3 regions of the Microbulbifer sp. TYP-18 genome follow, and region 2 is predicted to be linked to each of the others. Evidence: predicted binding sites of a transcription regulator. Region 2 holds the regulator's gene; each other region holds the start of a gene.
The links. Region 2 encodes LexA, which represses DNA repair genes until DNA is damaged. Its sites were predicted from a motif close to ACTGTNTNTANANACAGT; they were not measured.

Region 1: uvrD (DNA helicase II) is a predicted target of LexA. The motif match lies at 4,705-4,722, and genes of this name have one in related genera.
Region 3: ABVT36_RS10340 (YebG family protein) is a predicted target of LexA. The motif match lies at 1,814-1,831, and genes of this name have one in related genera.

What each region holds. Positions count from the first base shown of each region.
Region 1 is NZ_JBFRBC010000005.1:111,279-118,622, forward strand. It holds gene ABVT36_RS07070 (DoxX family protein) at 122-520, shown strand; gene ABVT36_RS07075 (glutathione S-transferase family protein) at 634-1,605, shown strand; gene gstA (glutathione transferase GstA) at 1,708-2,322, shown strand; gene ABVT36_RS07085 (multidrug effflux MFS transporter) at 2,310-3,569, opposite strand; gene hexR (transcriptional regulator HexR) at 3,725-4,576, opposite strand; gene uvrD (DNA helicase II) at 4,756-6,951, shown strand; gene ABVT36_RS07100 (RidA family protein) at 7,076-7,344, opposite strand, start outside.
Region 2 is NZ_JBFRBC010000003.1:183,824-191,167, forward strand. It holds gene ABVT36_RS05205 (hypothetical protein) at 1-265, shown strand, start outside; gene topA (type I DNA topoisomerase) at 613-3,303, shown strand; gene ABVT36_RS05215 (DUF6586 family protein) at 3,300-3,788, shown strand; gene ABVT36_RS05220 (hypothetical protein) at 3,901-4,155, shown strand; gene lexA (transcriptional repressor LexA) at 4,239-4,844, opposite strand; gene ABVT36_RS05230 (TIGR00730 family Rossman fold protein) at 5,009-5,647, shown strand; gene ABVT36_RS05235 (TetR/AcrR family transcriptional regulator) at 6,147-6,773, shown strand; gene nagZ (beta-N-acetylhexosaminidase) at 6,795-7,344, shown strand, end outside.
Region 3 is NZ_JBFRBC010000010.1:67,904-75,247, forward strand. It holds gene ABVT36_RS10325 (hypothetical protein) at 25-357, opposite strand; gene ABVT36_RS10330 (DUF924 family protein) at 356-1,051, shown strand; gene ABVT36_RS10335 (LysE family translocator) at 1,051-1,668, shown strand; gene ABVT36_RS10340 (YebG family protein) at 1,864-2,160, shown strand; gene ABVT36_RS10345 (MAPEG family protein) at 2,235-2,630, opposite strand; gene ABVT36_RS10350 (amidohydrolase family protein) at 2,692-3,993, opposite strand; gene ABVT36_RS10355 (amidohydrolase) at 3,990-5,393, opposite strand; gene ABVT36_RS10360 (response regulator) at 5,741-7,344, shown strand, end outside.

The DNA.
Region 1 (7,344 bases), on a different contig from region 2:
CGGCGAAAATCGAAAGGTATTTGCGAAAAAATGCAGTTTTTTTCTCACTGAGCAAAACTAAACTGCCCGCCCTGGGCTGGCATTCACTAACTGGCTGTTTTTTCTGTGCGAGGACCAAGCGATGAATAACCCCGTTTTGTGCGATGTCTCTAAATTGATCGGCCGGGTGCTGATTTCCCTGATTTTCATTTTGTCGGGCTGGGCCAAAATCGGCGGCTATGCCGGCACCCAGGCCTACATGGAATCCGCAGGTGTACCGGGCATATTGCTGCCGCTGGTGATCCTGGTGGAACTGGGCGGGGGGCTGGCGATTCTGTGCGGCTTTTTCACCCGCTGGGTATCCCTGCTGCTGGCCGCCTTCTGTCTGCTGAGCGCCGCGCTGTTTCACTATGTGCCGGACGACCAGATGCAGATGATCGCCTTTATGAAGAATCTCGCTATCGCCGGTGGATTCCTGATACTGGCCTGCTCCGGTGCCGGGGGCTACAGCCTGGACCAGCTGTTCAGCCGCGACAAGTAACAAACCACGGACACACCCTGCCGTGGACTTGCGCGGATGCATAGTCCGCGGGCTTCGTGCGCCGGTCAATTTTGTGCCCCTGGGTCATCGCTTCAACATAACTGGAGGTGGAGATGGGCTTACTGGTCAATGGTGAATGGCAGGACCGCTGGTATGACACCGGCACTAGCGGGGGGGAATTCGTGCGCGAAGCGGCGCAGCTGCGCAACTGGATCACCGCCGATGGCAGTGCCGGACCCAGCGGCAGAGGCGGTTTTGCCGCCGAGCGGGACCGCTACCACCTGTATGTGTCACTGGCCTGTCCCTGGGCGCATCGCACACTGATCTTTCGCCAGCTCAAGGGCCTGGAGGATCTGGTCGGTGTCTCGGTGGTGAGCCCTTACATGCTGGAACATGGCTGGACCTTTGCGGAAGAGGAGGGCAGTAGCGGGGACCAGCTGTTCGGGTCCGCTTATCTGTATCAGATCTACACCCGCAACCAAGCCGATTACAGTGGCCGGGTAACCGTGCCGGTACTGTGGGACAAGCAGGGTCAGTGCATTGTCAGCAATGAGTCCTCGGAAATCATCCGCATGTTCAACGAGGCCTTCAACGGGCTGAGCGGCAATGGGGATGACTATTATCCGCAGGATCTGCGCGGCGAAATTGAAGCGACCAATGCGGTCGTCTACGACAATGTCAACAACGGTGTTTACCGGACCGGTTTCGCCACCACACAACAGGCCTACGACGAAGCCTATGGGCGGCTGTTCAGCACGCTGGAACAGTTGGAACGCCGGTTGGCGGACAACCGCTACCTGTGCGGGGACAGTGTCACCGAGGCGGACTGGCGGCTGTTCACCACCCTGGTCCGTTTTGACCCCGTCTACCACGGTCACTTTAAATGCAACAAGCAGCGCCTGGCCGACTACCCGAATCTGTGGGGCTATGTGCGCGAACTCTACCAGTGGCCCGGTATTGCCGAAACGGTGGATTTCCACCATATCAAGACCCATTATTACGCCAGTCATGCCACCATTAACCCAACGGGTATAGTGCCCAAAGGCCCGGAACTGGATTACTCGGCGCCCCACCGGCGCGGCTGATGTCATCGCGAACCGGTCGGCACACCTGCGGGCTCCCGCCAAAGGGTCAATGCCTCGACCGTCACCAGTGAAGGTTACTGATTTGTTTGGAGGATAACGCCGATGAAACTCTACTATGCCCCTGGCGCGTGTTCCCTGGCGCCCCATATCGTTGCCTGTGAAGCGGGAATAGACCTCGATCTGTGCAGGGTGGACCTGCGCAGCAAGCAAACAGAGGAGGGGGGCAGCTTTCTTGAAGTCAACCCGAAAGGCTATGTGCCGGCGCTGCGCTTCGACGACGGCGAGGTGCTGACCGAGGGGCCCGCCGTCATGCAGTTTCTCGCCGACCTGAAGCCCGACAGCGGCCTGGCCCCGCCCGCCGGGAGCCGGGCGCGCTACGAACTGCAGGCCTGGTTGAACTACCTCTCCACAGAAGTCCACAAGTCCTTCCTGCCACTGTTCTGGAATGGCTCCGAAGAGGAAAAACGCACCGCGCTGGAAAGGCTGAACGAGCGATTCACCTATATCGAAAGCCAGTTGTCCGGCGAGTATCTGCTGGATGGAAACTTTACCGCCGCGGACGCTTATTTATTTACGGTGACCAACTGGCTCGACCGGCTGCACATAGATACTGAGGGTTGGCCGCGGTTGCGTGCCCTGCAGGAGCGGGTAGGGGAGCGCCCGGCGGTCATGGAGGCGCTCCGGGCCGAGGGACTGCTTCCCGCTCAGTCGGAGTGAGCCGCCAGCGAGGTGCCTGCCTTGGGGTCCGCCACTACTATGGGTTCACGCGTCCGGGCGACGAACAGGGCCAGTCCCAGTGCCACCGTGGCGCAGGCGAACATAGTGGCGGCAATGGGTACCAGGGTACCCGTATGTAACCGGTTGGCGACCCCACCCAACAGCCCGCCGGCGATAAACAGGCTGGCGCCATAGAGGGCGTTGGCACTGCCGCTGATCTTGGGGAAGAATTCCAGATAGCAGGCGGCCGCGTTGGGCGCGGTTATGCCGATACAGGCCACCACCAGCACCAGTGGAACCATCCACAGAGCTATCTCCCTGGCACCGGTCAGGGTTCCCAGCAGCAACAGGCCACAGCCCAGCAGTTGCAGGAAGATACCCGCCAACAGTATCCGCCGCGGGGCAAAGAACTTCAGCAGACGGATATTGATCTGCACCATCACAATCAGTGCCGCAACACAGCTGCCAAAGAACAGCGGGAAGTGACCCGCAGACACTTCAAAATACTCCATAAACACGAAAGGGGCGGTGGTTACGTAGATAAACATGGAGCTGCTGACAAACGCCTGGGCGCCGAGAAAACCCAGTGCCCGCCGGTTGCTCAGCACCCGCCCGTAGCTGCGCACCAGCTCTGCAATGGGTTTCCTCTGTCGCCTGGCGCGGAGAAAGGGGGACACGGTTTCCGGCACCAGTTGTCGCACCACCAGGATCATGGCGGTGGCATACAGAAGCAGAAACACGAAGATACTCTGCCAGCCGCTGAAGGTCAGCAGTACCGAACCGATCACCGGTGCCAGTAGTGGCGCCATCAATATCATGGTGCTGATGATGGAGATCACCTTAGCGGCGTCGCGGCCGCTGTATAGATCCCGCACTATGGCGGCGCAGATAACGGTTGCAAAGCCGCCGCCAACAGCCTGCACCAGGCGCAGGGCGACCAGCTGATTTACCTGGGTGACGAATAGTATCGCCAGTGTGCTGAGGAAAAAAATACCCAGCCCGATAGTGCCTACAGTGCGGCGCCCCCAGCGATCCGACAGGGGGCCGCCCAACAGCTGGCCGAGCGCGAAGCCCAATAGATAACTGGAGATTGAATGCTGGACTTGCTCCACCTCGGTGCCGAGAACCGAGGCCATAAGTGGAATCGCCGGCAGATAGGTATCTATTGCGAAGGGCGTAAGTGCCACCAGCACCGCCAGGTAGGATGCCAGCCAGGGGGGTGCATGTTTCTCAGCAAACGGCGACATAAAACTCGGTGGCCTGGAAATAAAGGCGGCAGCAGACGTGGACTGAACCGCGCCGGACGGAGGGATATTCGCGGCAAGGCGCGAATGGCAGGTATTGTGGCACGATTTTTGCCCGGAGTAAAGTAGCCCGTCGGTGCCCGGGCGCTGGTGGCGGTTTAATTTTCCTCGCGCAGCGTGTGCAGGCCCCGCTTCAGCTTCATCAGGTGGTCCTGCAGCTGGGTGCCCTTGCGCTGGGCGACGCCAATGGCGAGGGTGTCTATCACTACCAGGTGGGCGATGCGTGATGACAGAGGGGTATAGATTTCTATGTCCTCTTCCACGTCCACTTCCAGGGGAATAGAGGATCGCACCGCTACCGGCGAGCCACTGGGTGCCAGACCGATGACCGTGCCCCCCTGTTGTTTGACCATTTCGATGGAGTGCAGCAGGGCCCTGGTGCGGCCGCTCTGGGAAATCGCGATCACCACGTCGCCCGGTTCCATCGACATGGCGGACATATTCTGCATATGGTGGTCCGAGTAAGCCGCTGTGGCCAGTTGCAGGCGGAAGAACTTGTGCTGGGCATCCGCCGCCACCGCCCCGGAGGCGCCGAATCCGAAGAACTCCACCCGCTTGGTGGCTGCGATTGCGGCCACTGCGGCCTCCAGTGCGCGATTGTCCAGGGTGTCACGCACATTGAGCAGGGTGTCGACGGTGGAATCAAACACCTTGCGCTTGTACTCAGCGATGGTGTCGGTCTCGGTCACCGCTATCTGGCCGAAACTGGGGCTGGATGCCAGCTGCTGGGCCAGGTTCAGCTTGAACTCCTGAAATCCGGAGCAGCCCACTGCGCGGCAGAACCGCACTACGGTGGGTTCGCTCACCTGGGCCTCGGTGGCCAGGTCCACGATGCGCATATGGATGATTTCATTGGGGTTGGCGAGGATGTACTCCGCCACCTTGCGTTCCGATTTGCGCATGGAGGACAGCTGTTCACTGATTTTCTGCGTGACTTCTGCCGGTTTCACGATACTTCCTTCTGAACTCCTGACGGCGCAGTGTAGCTGCTGCCAACCCGGCTGGCGAGCCGTGGTGCCAGGCCCTGGGCGGGCGGCGGGAGACGAAGCTTCCAGGATTGAGCCGGCAGTGAGAGTTACCTGTTTATTTGCACAGGTATCCGCTGCGGGCTCTGTTACAATCGCCGCCCATGGACGTATCTCAGATTCTCGGCCCTCTCAACGACGCCCAGCGCGAGGCGGTGGCGGCCCCGCCCGGCAACCAGCTGGTATTGGCCGGTGCCGGGTCCGGCAAAACCCGTGTGCTGGTGCACCGTATCGCCTGGCTGATGCAAGTAGAGGGCGCCTCGCCTTTCTCCTTGCTGGCGGTCACCTTTACCAATAAGGCGGCGCGGGAAATGCGCGCGCGCATCGAAGAACTGTTGGGGGTGAACACTTTTGGCATGTGGGTGGGGACTTTTCACGGTCTGGCGCACCGCTTGTTGAAAGCCCACTGGCAGGAGGCAAAGCTGCCGCAGAATTTCCAGATCCTGGATTCCGACGACCAGCTGCGACTGATCAAACGGGTACAGGACGGCCTGGGTCTGGACGAAAAGAAGTGGCCGCCGCGGGAGACCCAGTGGTGGATAGGTACGCAGAAGGATGAGGGACGGCGCCCGCAGTATATCCAGCCCGGCGCAGATCCCTGGCTGCGGACCATGGTGGATATCTACATTGCCTATGAGGAGGCCTGTCAGCGTGGGGGACTGGTGGATTTCGGCGAGTTGTTGCTGCGCGCCCACGAATTGTGGCTGAACAACGATGCGGTACTGGCCCACTACCGGCGCCGCTTTCCGTTTATCCTGGTGGATGAATTTCAGGATACCAACACCATCCAGTACGCCTGGCTGCGGTTGCTGGCCGGGGACCAGTGCCATATCACCGCCGTGGGTGACGACGACCAGTCCATCTATGGCTGGCGCGGTGCCAAGATCGAGAATATCCAGCACTTTGGCAGGGATCTGCGCGATGTGCAGACGGTGCGCCTGGAGCAGAATTACCGGTCCACCGGTACCATCCTCAAGGCCGCCAACGCGGTTATAGAACACAACGCCGGCCGCCTGGGCAAGGAGCTTTGGACCCGGGGGGAGGACGGTGAGCCTATCGCGGTTTACGCCGCCTATAACGAACAGGACGAAGCGCGTTTTATCGTCGAGCATATCAACGATTGGCTGGGGGCTGGCCACCGCCGCGATAGCATCGCCATTCTCTACCGTTCCAATGCCCAGTCGCGGGTACTGGAAGAGGCGCTGCTGCGGGAGCAGATGCCCTACCGCATCTATGGCGGCCAACGATTCTATGATCGTATGGAAATCAAGAATGCGCTGTCCTACCTGCGCCTGATCGCCAATCGCGACGACGATACGGCTTTCGAGCGGGTGGTAAACACACCTACCCGGGGTATCGGTGTGCGCACCGTGGAAATGGTGCGCGCCTCTGCCCGCGAGCAGGGCTGCTCCCTCTGGCGGGCCGCCAACCTGATGTTGCAGCAGCGCCTGCTGGCGGCCCGCGCCGCTGGCGCCCTGCAGGCATTCCTCGATCTGATCAATCAGTTGGCGGCCAATGCGCAAGACAAGTCCCTCGATGCCATCGCCGAGGATGTGATCGAAACCAGCGGCCTGCTGGATTTTCACCGCAGGGAAAAGGGGGAGAAAGGCCAGACCCGTGTGGAAAACCTGCAGGAACTGATCAGTGCCTGCCGGGCATTCGATGGCCTGGACCTGGCGGAAAATGACGAGGAGCGCCCGCTGCTGGACCAGTTTCTGGACAGTGCGGCGCTGGATGCGGGAGAGGGGCAGGCGGATGAGTTTGAGGATGCGGTGCAGCTGATGACCCTGCACTCCGCCAAGGGACTGGAGTTCCCCCTGGTGTTTATGGCCGGGGTGGAGGAGAACCTGTTTCCACACAAGATGTCGGCGCAGGAGCCGGGCCGGATGGAGGAGGAGCGGCGCCTCTGTTACGTGGGCATCACCCGCGCCATGCAGAAGCTCTATATCACCTACGCCGAAAACCGGCGCCTGTTCGGCAGCGAAAGCCACAATAGCCCGTCTCGTTTTATCGGTGAGATACCGCCGGACCTGGTTTGTGAAGTGCGGCTGAAAACCGAGATTTCCAGGCCACTGTTCAATCCGGATTACGGCAAAGTGGGACGCTTGTCCGATCCGCCGCCGGACTTCGACGACCTGCCGCCACTGGCCCTGGGGGGGCGTGTGGAGCACCCCAAGTTTGGCGAGGGTACTGTGGTACAGTTCGAGGGCAATGGCCCGCGCGCGCGGGTGCAGGTTAATTTTGACGATGCCGGCAGTAAATGGCTGGTGGTGACCATGGCAAAGCTACAGCCACTGTAAAGGCTGCAGAAAAGATGTGTCTGGCTGAGCTGCCCTGCCTTTGGCAGTGCGGCTATTGCAGACGGTGATGATCCGGGCTGGGGATAAATTGTGCTTCGGAGGCACAAAGCAGGGTGGCCCCAGGTCAGATCACCAGGACCCCTTCCACTTCAAACAGGGCACCTTTGGGCAGCTCATTGACACCAACGGCGGCGCGCGCAGGAAACGGCTCCTCAAAGAACTCCTTCATAACTTCATTTACCGCCGAGAAATTCTTCAGGTCGGTGAGATAAAGATTGAGTTTGACGACACGGGACAGGGAGCCGTTGGCCGCTACGCAAACGGCTTCCAGGTTGCGAAACGCCTGGCGCGCCTGCTCGGTGAAGTCGCTGGATACCATTTCCATGGTCTGGG
Region 2 (7,344 bases):
CCACGCGATGCATTTCGCCGGCAGGTGGGACTGGCGCAACGGGCGCGCTGCGCCGCAGAGCGCCCGAGCCGCACTGGTTGAAATGCTCGGGGTGCTGCCGGAGGACGCCTGTGCGGTGGTGGCCAGCCGCGGGGGCCTGGGGGTGCAGTGGCGGGAAACCAGCGGCGATCCGGGCCTGGCAGCGCTGGAAGCCGCACTGGGTCGCTTTCGACCGCTGATTGAACAGGCCATCCGGTTGCCACCGGGTCGGCCCGATGCGGCATGAGGCGCCTGGCGGGCAGTTGAAAACGTATTTTTCAACTCCACGCTGTCCCGAACCGGGATGTTCGGGCCGCAAATCAAGCGTGTAGCTGCTTGATTTGTCATGGACGGTTTGCGGACATGCGCCGTAAACCCGGGTTGAGGAAAGCCAGGAAAGGCTTTTTTAACAACCTGCGAGGGGCCCTGCAGGGCCGGATTATCGTCGCTCTGGCGACCACAAACGCCGCCACTGGCCGAATGGGAATGCAGCTGTTTGCTTGACCAAGTCGGGGACGGGGCTTATATATTCCTGCAGCACTGTGTAGAAAGTCTGCAGGTGTAGTAATTTTTTTTTAGCTAAATCAAGTGCTTATGGGTAAATCACTGGTTATCGTCGAGTCTCCTGCCAAAGCGAAAACAATCAACAAATACCTCGGCAAGGACTTTGTAGTGAAGTCCAGTGTGGGCCATATTCGCGATCTGCCCACTGGCGGTGGCAACAAGCAGCCCGTGGATGCCAAGGAGCGGGCCCGGCGGGCGGCCGAGACGCGCAAATTGTCGCCGGAACAGAAAGAAATTCATCGGCGCAAGAAAAGCCGCGAGCAGTTGATCAAGCGCATGGGTATAGATCCGGATCACAACTGGAAAGCCCATTACGAGATACTGCCGGGCAAGGAAAAGGTGGTCAGCGAACTGCGCAAGCTGGCACAGGACGCCGATTACATTTATCTGGCCACGGATTTGGATCGCGAGGGGGAGGCTATCGCCTGGCACCTGCGCGAGGCCATTGGCGGGGGTGGTGAACGCTACCGGCGGGTGGTGTTCAACGAGATCACCAAATCGGCGATTCAGGAAGCCTTTAAAGATCCGGGGCGGCTCAACATCGACCGGGTCAATGCCCAGCAGGCGCGCCGTTTTCTGGACCGCATTGTCGGTTATATGGTATCGCCGCTGCTGTGGGAGAAGGTTGCCCGAGGCCTTTCTGCCGGGCGGGTGCAGTCGGTAGCGGTGCGCCTGGTGGTGGAGCGGGAACGGGAAATCCGCGCTTTTATCCCGGAGGAATACTGGACTCTGTTCGCCGATACGCAAACCCGCAAGACAGAGCCACTGCGGCTGGAAGTCAAGCGCCAGGGCGGGGAAGCTTTCCGCCCCGTTAACGAATCCCAGGCCAGCGCTGCGGTCAGGGCGCTGCAGGGATCGGAATTCAGGGTTACCGCCCGGGACGACAAACCCACTCAGTCGAAACCCACCGCACCTTTCATCACCTCCACCTTGCAGCAGGCGGCGAGCAACCGACTCGGCTTCAGCGTCAAAAAGACCATGACACTGGCTCAGCGGCTGTACGAGGCGGGCCATATTACCTACATGCGTACCGATTCCACCAACCTCAGTGGCGAGGCGGTGGAATCGGCGCGGGCGTTTATCGGCGAGCAGTATGGGGACAAGTACCTGCCGGAAGTGCCCAACAGCTACAGCAGCAAGGAAGGCGCCCAGGAGGCACATGAGGCGATCCGGCCCTCGGATGTCCGGATGCAACCGGCAATGCTCGCGGGTGTGGAGCGTGACGCTGGAAGGCTGTATCACCTGATCTGGAGCCAGTTTGTCGCCTGTCAGATGACGCCGGCACAGTTCACTTCCACCTCAGTGGTGGTGGGTGCCGGGGAGTTCGAGCTGCGCGCCCGCGGGCGGGTGATCCGGTTTGACGGCTTTCTGAGAGTGGCGCCGTCGATCGGTAAAAAAGAAGAGGATCTGGTGCTGCCGGATGTGAAGGTGGGGGAGCAGCTGTCCCTGAAGAAACTGGACCCCAAGCAGCACTTCACCAAGCCGCCGGCACGCTACAGCGAGGCGACACTGGTCAAAGAATTGGAAAAGCGCGGTATCGGTCGCCCCTCCACCTATGCCTCTATCATTTCCACCATTCAGGACCGCGGTTATGTTCGCCTGGAGAGCCGGCGTTTTTACGCCGAAAAAATGGGCGATATTGTCACGGACCGCCTCGGGGAGAGTTTTACCAACCTGATGGATTACGGCTTTACCGCCAACCTGGAGGAGTCCCTGGACGCAGTGGCCGACGGGCACAGGGGCTGGAAGGATCTGCTGGATGCGTTTTATGCGGATTTTTCCCAGCGGCTGGAGAAGGCCCAGGCGGCAGACGGGGGAATGCGCCGCAATACGCCCACGGACACAGATATCGAATGTAGTAAGTGTGGCCGCCCCATGCAGATTCGCACCGGTTCTACCGGTGTGTTTTTGGGCTGCTCGGGTTACGCCCTGCCGCCCAAGGAGCGCTGTACCAACACCATGAACCTGGTGTCGGGCGATGAGGCTGTGGATGCGGATCAGGACGATGAGGCGGAGTCCCGCCAGTTGCGGGAAAAGCGCCGCTGTCCCAAATGCGGTACCGCAATGGACAGTTACCTGGTGGACGAACACCGCAAACTGCACATCTGCGGTAACAACCCGGATTGCAGTGGCTTCGAGGTGGAGCAGGGCACTTTTAAAATCAAAGGCTACGACGGCCCGGTGATAGAGTGCGATAAATGCGGCAGCGACATGCAGCTGAAGCCGGGTCGCTTTGGCAAGTATTTTGCGTGCACCAACGAGAACTGTAAAAACACCCGCAAGCTGCTCAAGAGCGGGCAGCCGGCGCCGCCAAAAATGGACCCGGTACCCATGCCCGAGCTGGCGTGCGCAAAAGTGGACGACCATTATATTTTGCGCGATGGCGCATCGGGACTGTTCCTGGCCGCCAGCCAGTTCCCGCGCAAGCGCGAGACCCGGGCACCTTTGGTCAAGGAACTGCTGCCACACCAGAGCGAGATAGATCCCAAGTACAGTTTTCTCTTTTCCGCACCCACTGAAGACGATCAGGGGCGCGATACGGTAGTGCGCTTTAGCCGCAAGACCCAGGAGCAGTATGTGCAGTCCGAGGAGGACGGCAAGGCGACGGGCTGGCGAGCTTTTTATCGCGACGGCCGGTGGCAGGCGGAGGCCGGTAGCAAGAGTCCGGCGGCAAAGCGCAAGCCGGCGGCCAAGAGGAAATCGGCCTCCCGTTCCGGATGAGCAATCCCTATACCGGCACTGTAACCTCGGCGCTGCGCAAGAGCGAGCTGCTGTTGGCGGGGCAGCCGGCCCAGGGGTTGCAGGCCGCGGCACTGCGGGAGGCGGCACTGATGCAGCTGTGGAGGGCATACCTGGCTTATCTGGCAGAGCTGTCGTTTCAATTGCAGCTGGGCCTGGAGCCTCAATCCGCCGCAGAGCTGCAGCAGCGCCTGCAAGCCAGCGCTAAAGCCAGTGGGGAAGTGGCTGAGCTTATCGCCCTGGAGGAGGATTCCTGCAGCTGGCTGACCCAGCTGCAGGCCTGCTGGCGGTTGCTGTGGCGCCCGGGGAAGGGTAACGCCGGGGCGCAGGGGGGTGTTGATCTTATTTCCACCGGTAATCGTGCGGCGGCCAACCCCGAATCACTCAATGACGATAGGTTGCGGGCCTGGCACCTGGCGTTGCAAGAGCTGGTACAGAGGCACCGGGCCCATACCGAGGAGTGGTAACTCCGCCGTCCGCTTTCCATCCCCAGAGTCTTTACACGGATCTGTCGTGAACGACTGCCCCCCCGTATGTTACACTGCCCCACAAGATGCCGTGTCAAAAGGGGAGAATTGCATGTCCTCCGAAACGTTTGAAATCATTGAGCTGGCCAATGGCGATATAGCGCTGCGCCGCGCCGGCCACAGGGAGGACCCGCTGGTGCGCATTCACTTTTCGGAGGAGAGTCTGCACTTTTTGCGCGAGCACAAAATCATCATTGCGCGCGCAATGCTGGAAGCGGGTATCGAGGCGGTGCAGAATATCGGCGATTCGGATGTGGACTTTATCGATGAAGAGGAAGTGGAGCCGGTCAACCACACCATCCATTGAGGGTGAACAATACCCCCGTCAGTACGGCATCCCGGCTAGAGAGCGCAAGGCAAGGGCGGACGGGCCGCCTCCACTTGTAAAGCTCAGGGGCTCTGTCGTATCACGCCTACAGCCAACCCTTCGATAGCAAAATTTTTGTCCCGCATGTCCACCTGGATCACGTCGAAATCCTCGTTCTCCGGCAGTAGCTGGACCATTGCCTGATTGCCTTTGCGCCGAAACCGCTTGACGGTCACCTCGTCCTCAATGCGCGCCACCACTATCTGGCCATTGCGCACCTGGTCAGTGCGCTGCACCGCCAGCAGATCGCCGTCCAAAATCCCCGCGCCGCGCATACTCATACCGTGGACCCGCAGCAGATAGTCCGCCGGGGGGTGGAAAAAGTCTGAAGGCAGTTCGCAATAATCCTCGATGTTCTCCTCCGCCAGAATGGGATTGCCGGCTGCCACCCGGCCCACAACCGGCAAGCCTGGCTGGTAGTCGGGAATGCGGATTCCGCGCGAAGCACCGGCCACCATCTCGATAGCCCCCTTGCGCGCCAACGCTTTGAGGTGCTCCTCCGCCGCATTGGGGGAGCGAAAACCCAGTTCCTGGGCGATCTCAGCGCGGGTTGGGGGGTATCCGGTCTCGTCCAGATAGGACTTGATCAATTCCAGTACTTGCGCCTGACGGGCAGTGAGGTTGGTCATGTGATCACCTGTCGTGTTTCTGTATTTATATACAGTTGCTGTGATTATATACAGATTTGCCTGCTGCGCAATGTTTGGCGCCCGACGGCTAACTGCTGCTAAAGTGGAACGGGACAGGTTGTAAAATTTGCGTTTAATTGCGCGACAAGAAAGGAACTATAACAATGCTTGATGCGAAAATGCCCGAAGCGTGGCGCGTTCTGCGCATCCAATCGGAACTGGTGGACGGGATCGAGCGGCTGATTGCCCTGAACGGCGCCGTGACCGTTTTCGGTGGGGCGAGATTTACCGAGGATAGTGCTGAGTACCAACAGGCTGTCAGGTTGGGAGAATTGCTGGCCGCGGAGGGAGTACCGGTGATTACCGGTGGTGGGCCGGGTTTGATGGAAGCGTGTAATCGCGGCGCTTACCCCCAGAAGGGCAAGTCTATCGGTTTGAATATTGAACTGCCGTTTGAACAGTTACCAAACCCCTATCAGGATATCAGCCTGAATTTTCGCTACTTTTTTGTACGTAAATTTATGTTTGTTAAACACGCCGTTGGCTTTGTCGGCATGCCCGGGGGTTATGGCACTCTGGACGAGCTGTTCGAAGCGTTGACCCTGGTACAGACGCAGAAGGTACGGCGCTTTCCGATTGTGCTGGTGGGTAAAAGTTATTGGTCGGGACTGCGGGACTGGCTGGTGGACACGGTGCTGGAGCGCCAGTGTATTGATGCCACTGACCTGGATCTGTTCAGAACTGTGGATACAGTGGATGAGGCCGCGGAGCTGATTCTCCATTATATCCGCGAGCGGGAATAGCAGTCCCCCACCAAGTGCCAGCGATCCATTGGCTAGCGGTGAAACGCAGCTGTGGGCGGAATTGGTCCGAAAATCTGCCGATCTTTTAGCGACAGCTCCAATTGGTTTGTGACCCCGGCGGATATTGCATGCTGCCATTTGCGTGCACGGTTTCAGGCCCGGTGATGGCAGGTTCTGGTAGTGCACCTGTCCAGCCTTCAGAGCCCCTGTTCCTGTCCTGTCTTCCTGTGTGGCTCTTTCTATCCCGACTGCCCCTAACAGCTTGTTGAAAAGACCCTCCCCGGCTTTCCTCAACCTTGGTTTGCAACGCAGGTCCGTAAGCCCTCCACGACAAATCAAGCAGTTACATACTTGATTTGCGACCCGAACATCCCTGTTCGGGACAGCGGGCTGCGGGTGTTGATATTACTGCCCGGCGCGGCTAGTGGCCACAGGGTGGGCGGGTTATGCTAATCTGCATCAGAACCGAACAACTGTTTTAATTGGTAGTTTGAATTTCATGAGCCAGCCGGACACCGTTACCCGAATTCTGGATGCGGCAGAAGTGTTGTTCGCCGAAAGAGGCTTTACCGAGACTTCTCTGCGCACCATTACCAGCACTGCGGGGGTAAACCTCGCGGCGGTCAATTATCATTTCGGTTCCAAAAAGGAATTGATTCAGGCGGTTTTCGAGCGGTTTCTCACGCCTTTCACCACAACCCTGGCGGATGAGCTGGACCGCCGCGCCGCACTGGAACAGCCGCTGCACCTGGAGGGACTGCTGGAGAGCCTCTACCGGGTCGGTCTGGGCAGCCTGGCCGCCGAGGGCCGCGACCCGCAGCGCTTTATGCGTCTGCTGGGACTTGCCTACACCCAGTATCAGGGGCATCTGCGCCGTTTTATCGTTTCCAGGTACGGTGACAGCTACCGGCGATTCGCCGGCCTGCTGGCCCGGGCGCTGCCGGAGCTGGATCCGGTGACTATCTACTGGCGGCTCTATTTCATGCTGGGTGCGACTATTTTCACACTGTCGAGCTTTGATGCCATCGAGGCTATTCTGAGGGAGGACTTTGGTGCTGAGAGCAGCCTGGGAGAGACACTGGAGCGGCTGGTGCCCTCCGCATCTGCGATGTTGCGCGCCGAGTAAAACCAACTGGGAGCCCTTTGTATGAGCGCAGTGATCGGGCCGGTGATGGCCGATATCGGTGGTACCTACCTGTTGCCGGAGGACCGGGAACTGCTGGCCAACCCACTGGTAGGAGGGCTCATATTCTTCGCCCGCAACTTCAGCGACCGGGAACAGTTGCAGCAGCTGGTGGGTGAGATCCGCGCTGAGCGGCCGGATATCCTGCTGGCCGTGGATCAGGAGGGGGGCAGGGTTCAGCGGTTTCGCGGTGACTTTACCCGTATTCCCTCCATGCAGCTGCTGAGCGCGCGTGCGGATCCCGATCAACTTAGGGACGCCGGCTGGCTGATGGCGTCGGAGCTGCTGGCGGTGGGGGTGGATTTCAGCTTTGCACCGGTACTGGACGCCGATGATCGACACTGCAAAATCGTCGGCGACCGCAGTTTTGCTGCGGATCCGGCCAAAGTTTCCGAGCGGGTGCGGCCCTTCATGGAAGGCATGCACCAGGCCGGCATGGCCACAACCGGCAAACACTTCCCCGGCCACGGCCATGTGCTGGAGGACAGCCACGAAGAACTGCCGCGGGACCAGC
Region 3 (7,344 bases), on a different contig from region 2:
TATAGAGCGGCAACCACAGGGGCATCACAGGCCCACCGAATTGCCCCGGGGGCGTATCGCCAGTTCGATCCCGACGAGTGACGCCGCCAGACCCTCAAAGATCTGTTCCTGTGCGGCGATTCTTACCGGAAAGCGCGGACCGGTCGGTTCCTTCTGGTTTTTCTGGTGCCGAACTCCGTCCCCGCACTCATTGAACTTGCGGGTGAAAGCCTGCTCCGCCTTCAGGGTGAGATCCCGCTGCACCTCCAGCATGGGAATGGCCAGTTCACCCGCCGCCGCCGGCAGGCTGCTGACCAAAATGACCACCACTGCGCAGGCGCGCACCATTTTCACACTCACTGCATTTAGGGTTACCATGATCGCCTCCAGGCAATTGTCCTTTTACAGCGATAAGATGGTACTAGCAATGCATTTGGATGCACCGACGGTCACTTTTTCCCAGGGTGCCGTTCCGCAGCCTGCCCAGATACTGTGCGCCTGGTTCGGCAGTGCGGAGCTCCGGGCCCCGGTCGAGGAGCCATATCGCCGGCTGTGGTTTAGCCCCAGCGAAGCGAACGACAAGGGGTTAGCGCGGGATTTCGGCCAGGTGGTGGAGCGGGCCCTGGCGGGTCAACTGGACGACTGGAGTGCGACATTGACAGGTGAACTGGCGCTGGTGCTGCTCTGTGACCAGTTTACCCGCAATATTTACCGCGGAACCAGCAGCGCCTTCGCGGGGGATGCCAGGGCGCAGCAGCTCGCCCTGGCGGTGATCCAGCGGGGCGATCACCACCGGCTAGGACTCTACCAGCGCGCTTTTCTGGGTATGCCACTGGAACACGGTGAAAGCGAAGAGATGCAGCAACGCTCCGTGGCCTTTTTCGACCAGCTGCGCAAAGTCCGCTGGAACAGCGCGGAAGAGACGGCCCAGGCAGACAGCTTTTATCGATACGCTGTGGCGCACCGGGATGTCATCGACCGCTTTGGCCGCTACCCCCACCGCAACGCGGCCCTCGGTCGGGTGTCCTGGCCGGAGGAGCAGCAGTGGCTCGCGCAGGGAGGCGGCTTCTAATGGACTGGATCGCCTGGTTGTCCCTGGCCGGGATATGCACCCTCGGGGCCATGTCGCCCGGCCCCAGCCTGCTTATTGTGATGCGCAACGCCGCCTCCGGTGTCCGCCAGGGTATGGCAGCGGCGGTGGCACACGGTATTGCGATTGCGGTCTACGCCGGCTTGACGGCCTTTGGACTGGCGGTACTGATCACCAGCTCTCCAGCAGTATTCACCGCCCTGCAGTGGGCCGGTGCGGCACTGCTGCTCTATCTGGGCTGGAAATCCCTGCGCGCCACCGGCTCCGACAGTGGTACAGCGGAGAAACCGCGGGCGCCGGTGCCAGTGCACAGAGCCGCACTGCAGGGTTTCGGGGTCGCCTTTTTCAATCCGAAAGTGGTGATATTCTTCACCGCCCTGTTCAGTCAGTTCGTCACCGAACAGCAGTCTTTCACCATCAAGCTGGGCATGGCCGCCCTCGCCTCCGCCATCGACGCGGCCTGGTACTGTCTGGTTGCGATTGCGGTCACCGCCGGCAGTCGGGGCGCCTGGATAAGCGAATCCGTCAGTCGCAGACTGCAGCAGCTCCTGGGGATCCTGCTGGTAGCCCTGGCGGCGCGACTGGTGCTCTCCATCTGACTCCCGGCACCCCTCTCCCGGAACCCGTCTGTCGGTAAAGCCACAACCGCTTCCCGGGCATATTTGCCACCCGGGCGCCTCACCCGATCCGCCACCGGCGATCAAAATGCGAAACCCGCCATTGACACTGCATATAATTACAGATACTGTATGCTTAAACAGTATTCATAACCAGACCATAAGGGGACATTAACAATGGCTGTTGTTGCTGTATGGAAGTGCGATAGGGACGGAGCAATGTTCGACAACAAGAAAGACGCCGAAGAACACGACAAAATGCTGGAACTGGCCGCCAACATCACCTCTTTGATTGAGCGTCATGTGGACGAAATCTCCGAGGCGGCAGCCGAGGAAATCGGCCTGCTGCTGGCCCGGCAGAGAGAAGCCCTGGCCAAGGCCTGCAAAGGTAAGCCGGAAGTGTTGCTGGAAGCGGAGCCAGCCCAGCCGGAAGCAGCGGACGACCGCGTCACTCCGCTGGCAGTCAGCCAGTAACACCCAAACCCGCAGATTCTATCCCTGTAGTAGCCTGCCCGGCCCTGGCCGGGCTTTTTTGCACCAAGCAGTCGTCAGGCTGCCCGGAGCACGTAGAAGATATTGATCAGCGCAAAAGCGAAGATCACCACCCAGGTGAAGATGGTGCCCCAGAAGCGGCCCAGATGATAGCCGCCCCTACTCGCTATTAAACCATAGGCATGCAGCAGCCGCCCCAACACCAGCGCACTCCCCAACAGGTGTAGCCAAAGAGCCCCCAAGCCGTTCAACTCCGCAATCAGCATCAACAGCAGCGCCGCTGGCAAATACTCCACTGCATTGCCGTGGGCTCGCACCAACACAGCTCCACTATGCTTGCCGCCGGTGCCAACACCAACTTTCTCGTCGCGGCGAAAACGCACCACACGATAGGCCAGCGCCAGCAGCAACAGGCCGCTGAGGCCCGCGTAAAAACCCGTTATGTAAACCATTCCTTACTCCCGTCAGAACGGCGGAAATGATTGTCCGCCGCTCTCCAAACCGCCAGTCACTTCAAAACTTGTATCCGGCTCCATGGCCCGCTTCCGGCTTGAGGTAGCGGTCGCGCAAACGGGTCGACCGGTTTACCAGTGACTGCTCCTCACCGCCAATCAGCACCCTCTCCGCAAAGCTGGTAACCTCCAGGGGATCCCCACTCCAAACCACCACGTCAGCCACGGCGCCCGGCTCAATGGTGCCACCTTCCAGGCCGTATATATCCGCCACATTGCGGCTGATGGCCTTGAGACCCTCTTCATAGGGAAGTCCGTAGGCAACCGCATTACCCGCCGCCTGGCGCGACAAGTGTATATTGTGGGTACCGCCATAACCGGGGCCGGCAATGGCCAGGGTGACGCCCGCGGCCTGCATTAGCGCTGCATTTTCCGCGCGTGCTCCAAGGCTTTCGAAAGCGATGGGCAGATTGTCCAGTGAATCTATCACCACCGGCACCCCGGCAGCGGCCAGTTGTGGCGCCACCATCCAGCCCTCAGCAGCTCCCGCTATGATGAGACGCAGATTGAAGTCGCGGGCCAGCTTGAGGGCCTGGAGAATGTCGCTGGCCCGGTTTGCAGTCACCAGCAGCGGCTGCTGGCCCTGAATCACCTTCTGCAGCGCCTCCAGGTCCGCTATGGAGTAATTCAGCTGTCGCCAGTTGCCGGAGCGGATAGCCTCGCGGTTGGCCCGGTACTCCCGCGCTTCCATGAGCGCGCGTTTGATCTTGGCAAACGCATTTGCCCGGCTGCCCCCGGCCAGCTGGGCTCCGACATCCCCCAGATACGCCTTGTGGGCGAGATCCGTTGCCACGACGCTATCGAACTCGCCGTTCAGCGCAATGGCAAAGCTCCGCCCGGCAAATACCCGCTGCATCTCTTCGGCGTCGGTATTCCAGGTGCTGATGGCGGGAAACACCACCGCGCGCGTGACACCGCCGGCCCGGCTGTAGGGAATCAGGGTACTGTTGGGGTTGTAGGCCGGCAGCGGGTCAAAGGCGCTGCCGATACTCTTCCCGGTGACCCCGTAATCATTTGTGCTGCTGGCAGCGCTTATCTCTACCAGGCCGAGCTCCGACATGGGGGCGATGACGCCGGGAGTCACGACTTTTCCCGTCGCATCGATGACTTTATCGGCATCTGCGTCGATGGATGGCGCCACGGCCTCGACACGGCCGTCCCGCAGGAGAATATCGGCTGTGGGAAGGCTGCCAGCGGCCGCCAATGTGTGGACTTTGCCACCCTTGATCAAAATCGTTTCCGCCTGCACTGTGGACGCCAACAGTCCGGTCAGCAGCAGAATTACCCGCGATAATCTGTTCACAGACGCTCCCCCTCTGGATTCAGTATCCCCAACTCGAAATCGGTATGCGGCTGACGCGCCGGGTCATTGCGGTCGTACATCAGCTCGCCGTCGATAAACACCTGGTCCGCTTTGCTGTAGACACTGAAGGGGTTGCCAGACCAGACCACGACATCCGCCATCTTGCCCTTTTCAAGGCTGCCGGTCTGCTCGTCGATTCCCAGCGCCCGGGCGGGGTTCAGGGTCATCCAGGCCACCGCCTCCTCCGGCCCGATAGCAAAGCCGGCGCGCTGCCCGGCGGCCATCGCCTTGGCAACTTCCTGATTGAGGTGCTGAATTCCCACCGCTGAGTCCGAGTGGATCATTGCACACGCCTTGGCCTGATCCACGATGGCAATATTGGCCTCAGTCATGTCGAAGGCTTCGTGTTTAAAGCCCCACCAGTCAGCCCACATGGCCGCACAAACGTTGTTCTCCGCCAGCAGGTCGGCGACCTTGTAAGCCTCGACGGCGTGGTGGAAGGTGGATATCTGGAAGTCAAACTCCCGCGCTATATCCATCATAACGGCCATCTCTTCGCCGCGATAACAGTGGTTGTGGACCAGGATCTCGCCGTTCAAAACACCGGCCAGTGTCTCCAGTTGCAGATTGCGCTGCGGTTCATCGCCACCGTTTTCAGCGAAATCCTGCCACTGCTTGCGATAGTCCGCCGCCTCGATCCAGGCCTTGCGATAGCCCGCTACATTGCCCATCCGGGTCGAGGGGGCACTCCCCTTGCCACCGTAAACCCGCTTGGGGTTCTCTCCACAGGCCATTTTCAGCCCGTAGGGGGCCCCGGGAAATTTCATATCCTGCACGCTGCGCCCGGGTACATTTTTGAGCGTGACACTGCGGCCGCCGAACAGGTTGGCGGAACCCGGCAGAATCTGCATAGTGGTTACGCCGCCGGCGAGCGCCAGGGGAAATTGCGGGTCCTGGGTCCACACCGAGTGTTCCGTCCACACCTCTGCGGTATTCGGTGCAGTTATTTCATTGCCATCCTGAGACGACTCGATAGACGGTGCAGGGTAATTTCCCAGGTGGGAATGCACATCGATAATGCCGGGGGTTACCCATTTGCCGGTACCGTCAATGACCAACGCATCCTCGGGTGCTTTCAGCCCATCGCCCATATCGGCTATTTTTCCGTCTCGAAGCAGTATATCCGCCTGTTCGATCCGCTCACCGGTGCCGGTCAACAGGGTAGCGCCCTGAATCAAGACCGGCTTTGATTGAGTGACCTCATAAGTGGAAGGGAAAGCCTGTTCACGCGCAAAACTCAGGGATTCGCTATCCCTGTCGGATGCTTTGTCTCCCCCACAGCCACTGAGCAGCAAGGCTAGGCCCAGGGCTATTGCAAAACGAAGGTAAGGCAATTGCATATTATTTATCCAGAATTGTCCGTTACGTTGAGCCGGCATGGGGTCGAACAAATCGCGTTAAACCGCCTGCCGGAACCAGCATGCTATCAGTTCGGCGCCATTTCGCCATACCAACACTGGAGATCATCGACACCCCAAGGGTTTTTCCAGCCCCGAACACAGACCAGCAATCATGGGCCCTATTCCCCATTGCCTCAGGGGGGAGGCTTAAAAAAATCGAATAAATTAACCGCCGCTCTAATTCGACCTTCCGTTGGCGCCTTTTACCAGAGTAAGTGGTACGCAACATATGGACATTGCAGGGTGTTCATGCTGGAATTTGCCTAAAAAATAAACAGGAGGTTCCAATGTCCAAGAGGGACTCTCCACCAGCGGCGAAAGGTGCGGACCCCGAGCATATCTGTGAAGCACTGCGCAAGAGCGAAGAGCGCTACCGCGAACTGGTAGAGCACGCAAACTCGATTATTTTGCGCTGGGACAGCAACGGCATCGTGACCGCTTTCAATGAATACGCCCAGCAATTTTTCGGCTACTCGGAAACGGAAATCGCCGGCAGGCATGTGGTGGGGACCATTGTGCCCGCCACCGAAAGCACCGGCCGCGATCTGCGCTCACTGATGGATCAAATCTGCCGGCACCCGGAGCAGCATCAATATACGGTCAACGAAAACATTACCAAAAATGGAAACAGAGTCTGGGTCGCATGGACAAACAAGGTACTCAGCGATGAAAGCGGCACCCGCTTCGGGGTATTGAGTATCGGCTCAGACATTACCAAACAGAGGATTCTCGAGGAGGAGCTGCGCCAGGCCCACAAGATGCAGGCGCTGGGAGAACTCGCCGGGGGCATTGCCCACGATTTCAATAATATCATTCACGGCATCAGTGGCTATGCAGAGGTGATTCGCGAGGTCTGTGACGATCCCCGTGTCCTCGACTACAGCACCCATATCCTTACCAGCGCGCAACACGCAGGCGAACTCACCCGACAACTGCTCACCTTCGCGCGCAAGGGAAGCTACCGTATCCGCAACTGCAATACCCACGAAATCATCCGCGACGTCTGCGCGATCCTTGAACGCACCATCGACCGGCGCATCACCATTTCGCAGGATCTGAATGCCGGCCGCCCCCATGTGGCGGGCGACTCGGCACAGCTGAAAAGCGCCCTGCTCAACCTGGGCATCAACGCCAAGGACGCCATGCCCGAAGGTGGCCGGCTGCGCTTTTCCACTTGCAATCTGGTGGTGGAAAGAACAACGGTCATCGGTGACTTCGAGATAGAAGCCGGACAGTATCTGCTGGTCAATATCAGCGATAGCGGCACCGGTATGACTGCGGAAGTGCAGCGGCGTATTTTCGAGCCCTTCTTCACCACCAAAGCCTATGGCCGCGGTGCCGGCCTCGGACTCGCTGCGGTCTATGGCACATTGCATTTGCACAAAGGGGCCATCCACTGCCAGAGTCACCAGGGGGAGGGAACCAGTTTCGATCTGTATGTCCCCGTCAGCAAGGGCGGCACGGCCAAAACCCGGCCCAGATCGCCTTCCCACTACGATCGCAGGAAACTGAAGATCATGCTTGTGGATGACGAACCCATAGTACACAGCTACTCCAAAACCCTGTTCGAAATGCACGGCCACCAGCTGGTGTGTTTTGGTTCCGCCGAGGAGGCCCTCAACCACTACCGCGAGCACTGCCAAAATATAGACCTGGTTATCTTGGATATGATCATGCCCGGTATGGACGGCCAGCAGTTGTTTTCGCGCTTGAAGGACCTGAACCCCAACATCAAGGCAATCCTCTCCACCGGCTATAGCCTCGACAGCCAGTTGCAGGAAGTACTTGCGGACGGGATTCTCGACTGTATTCAAAAACCCTTCACCTACGAGCAGTTACAGGAACGGGTCGAACGCCTATACACTTCCGAGCTGAGTAACTTCACCCGCGA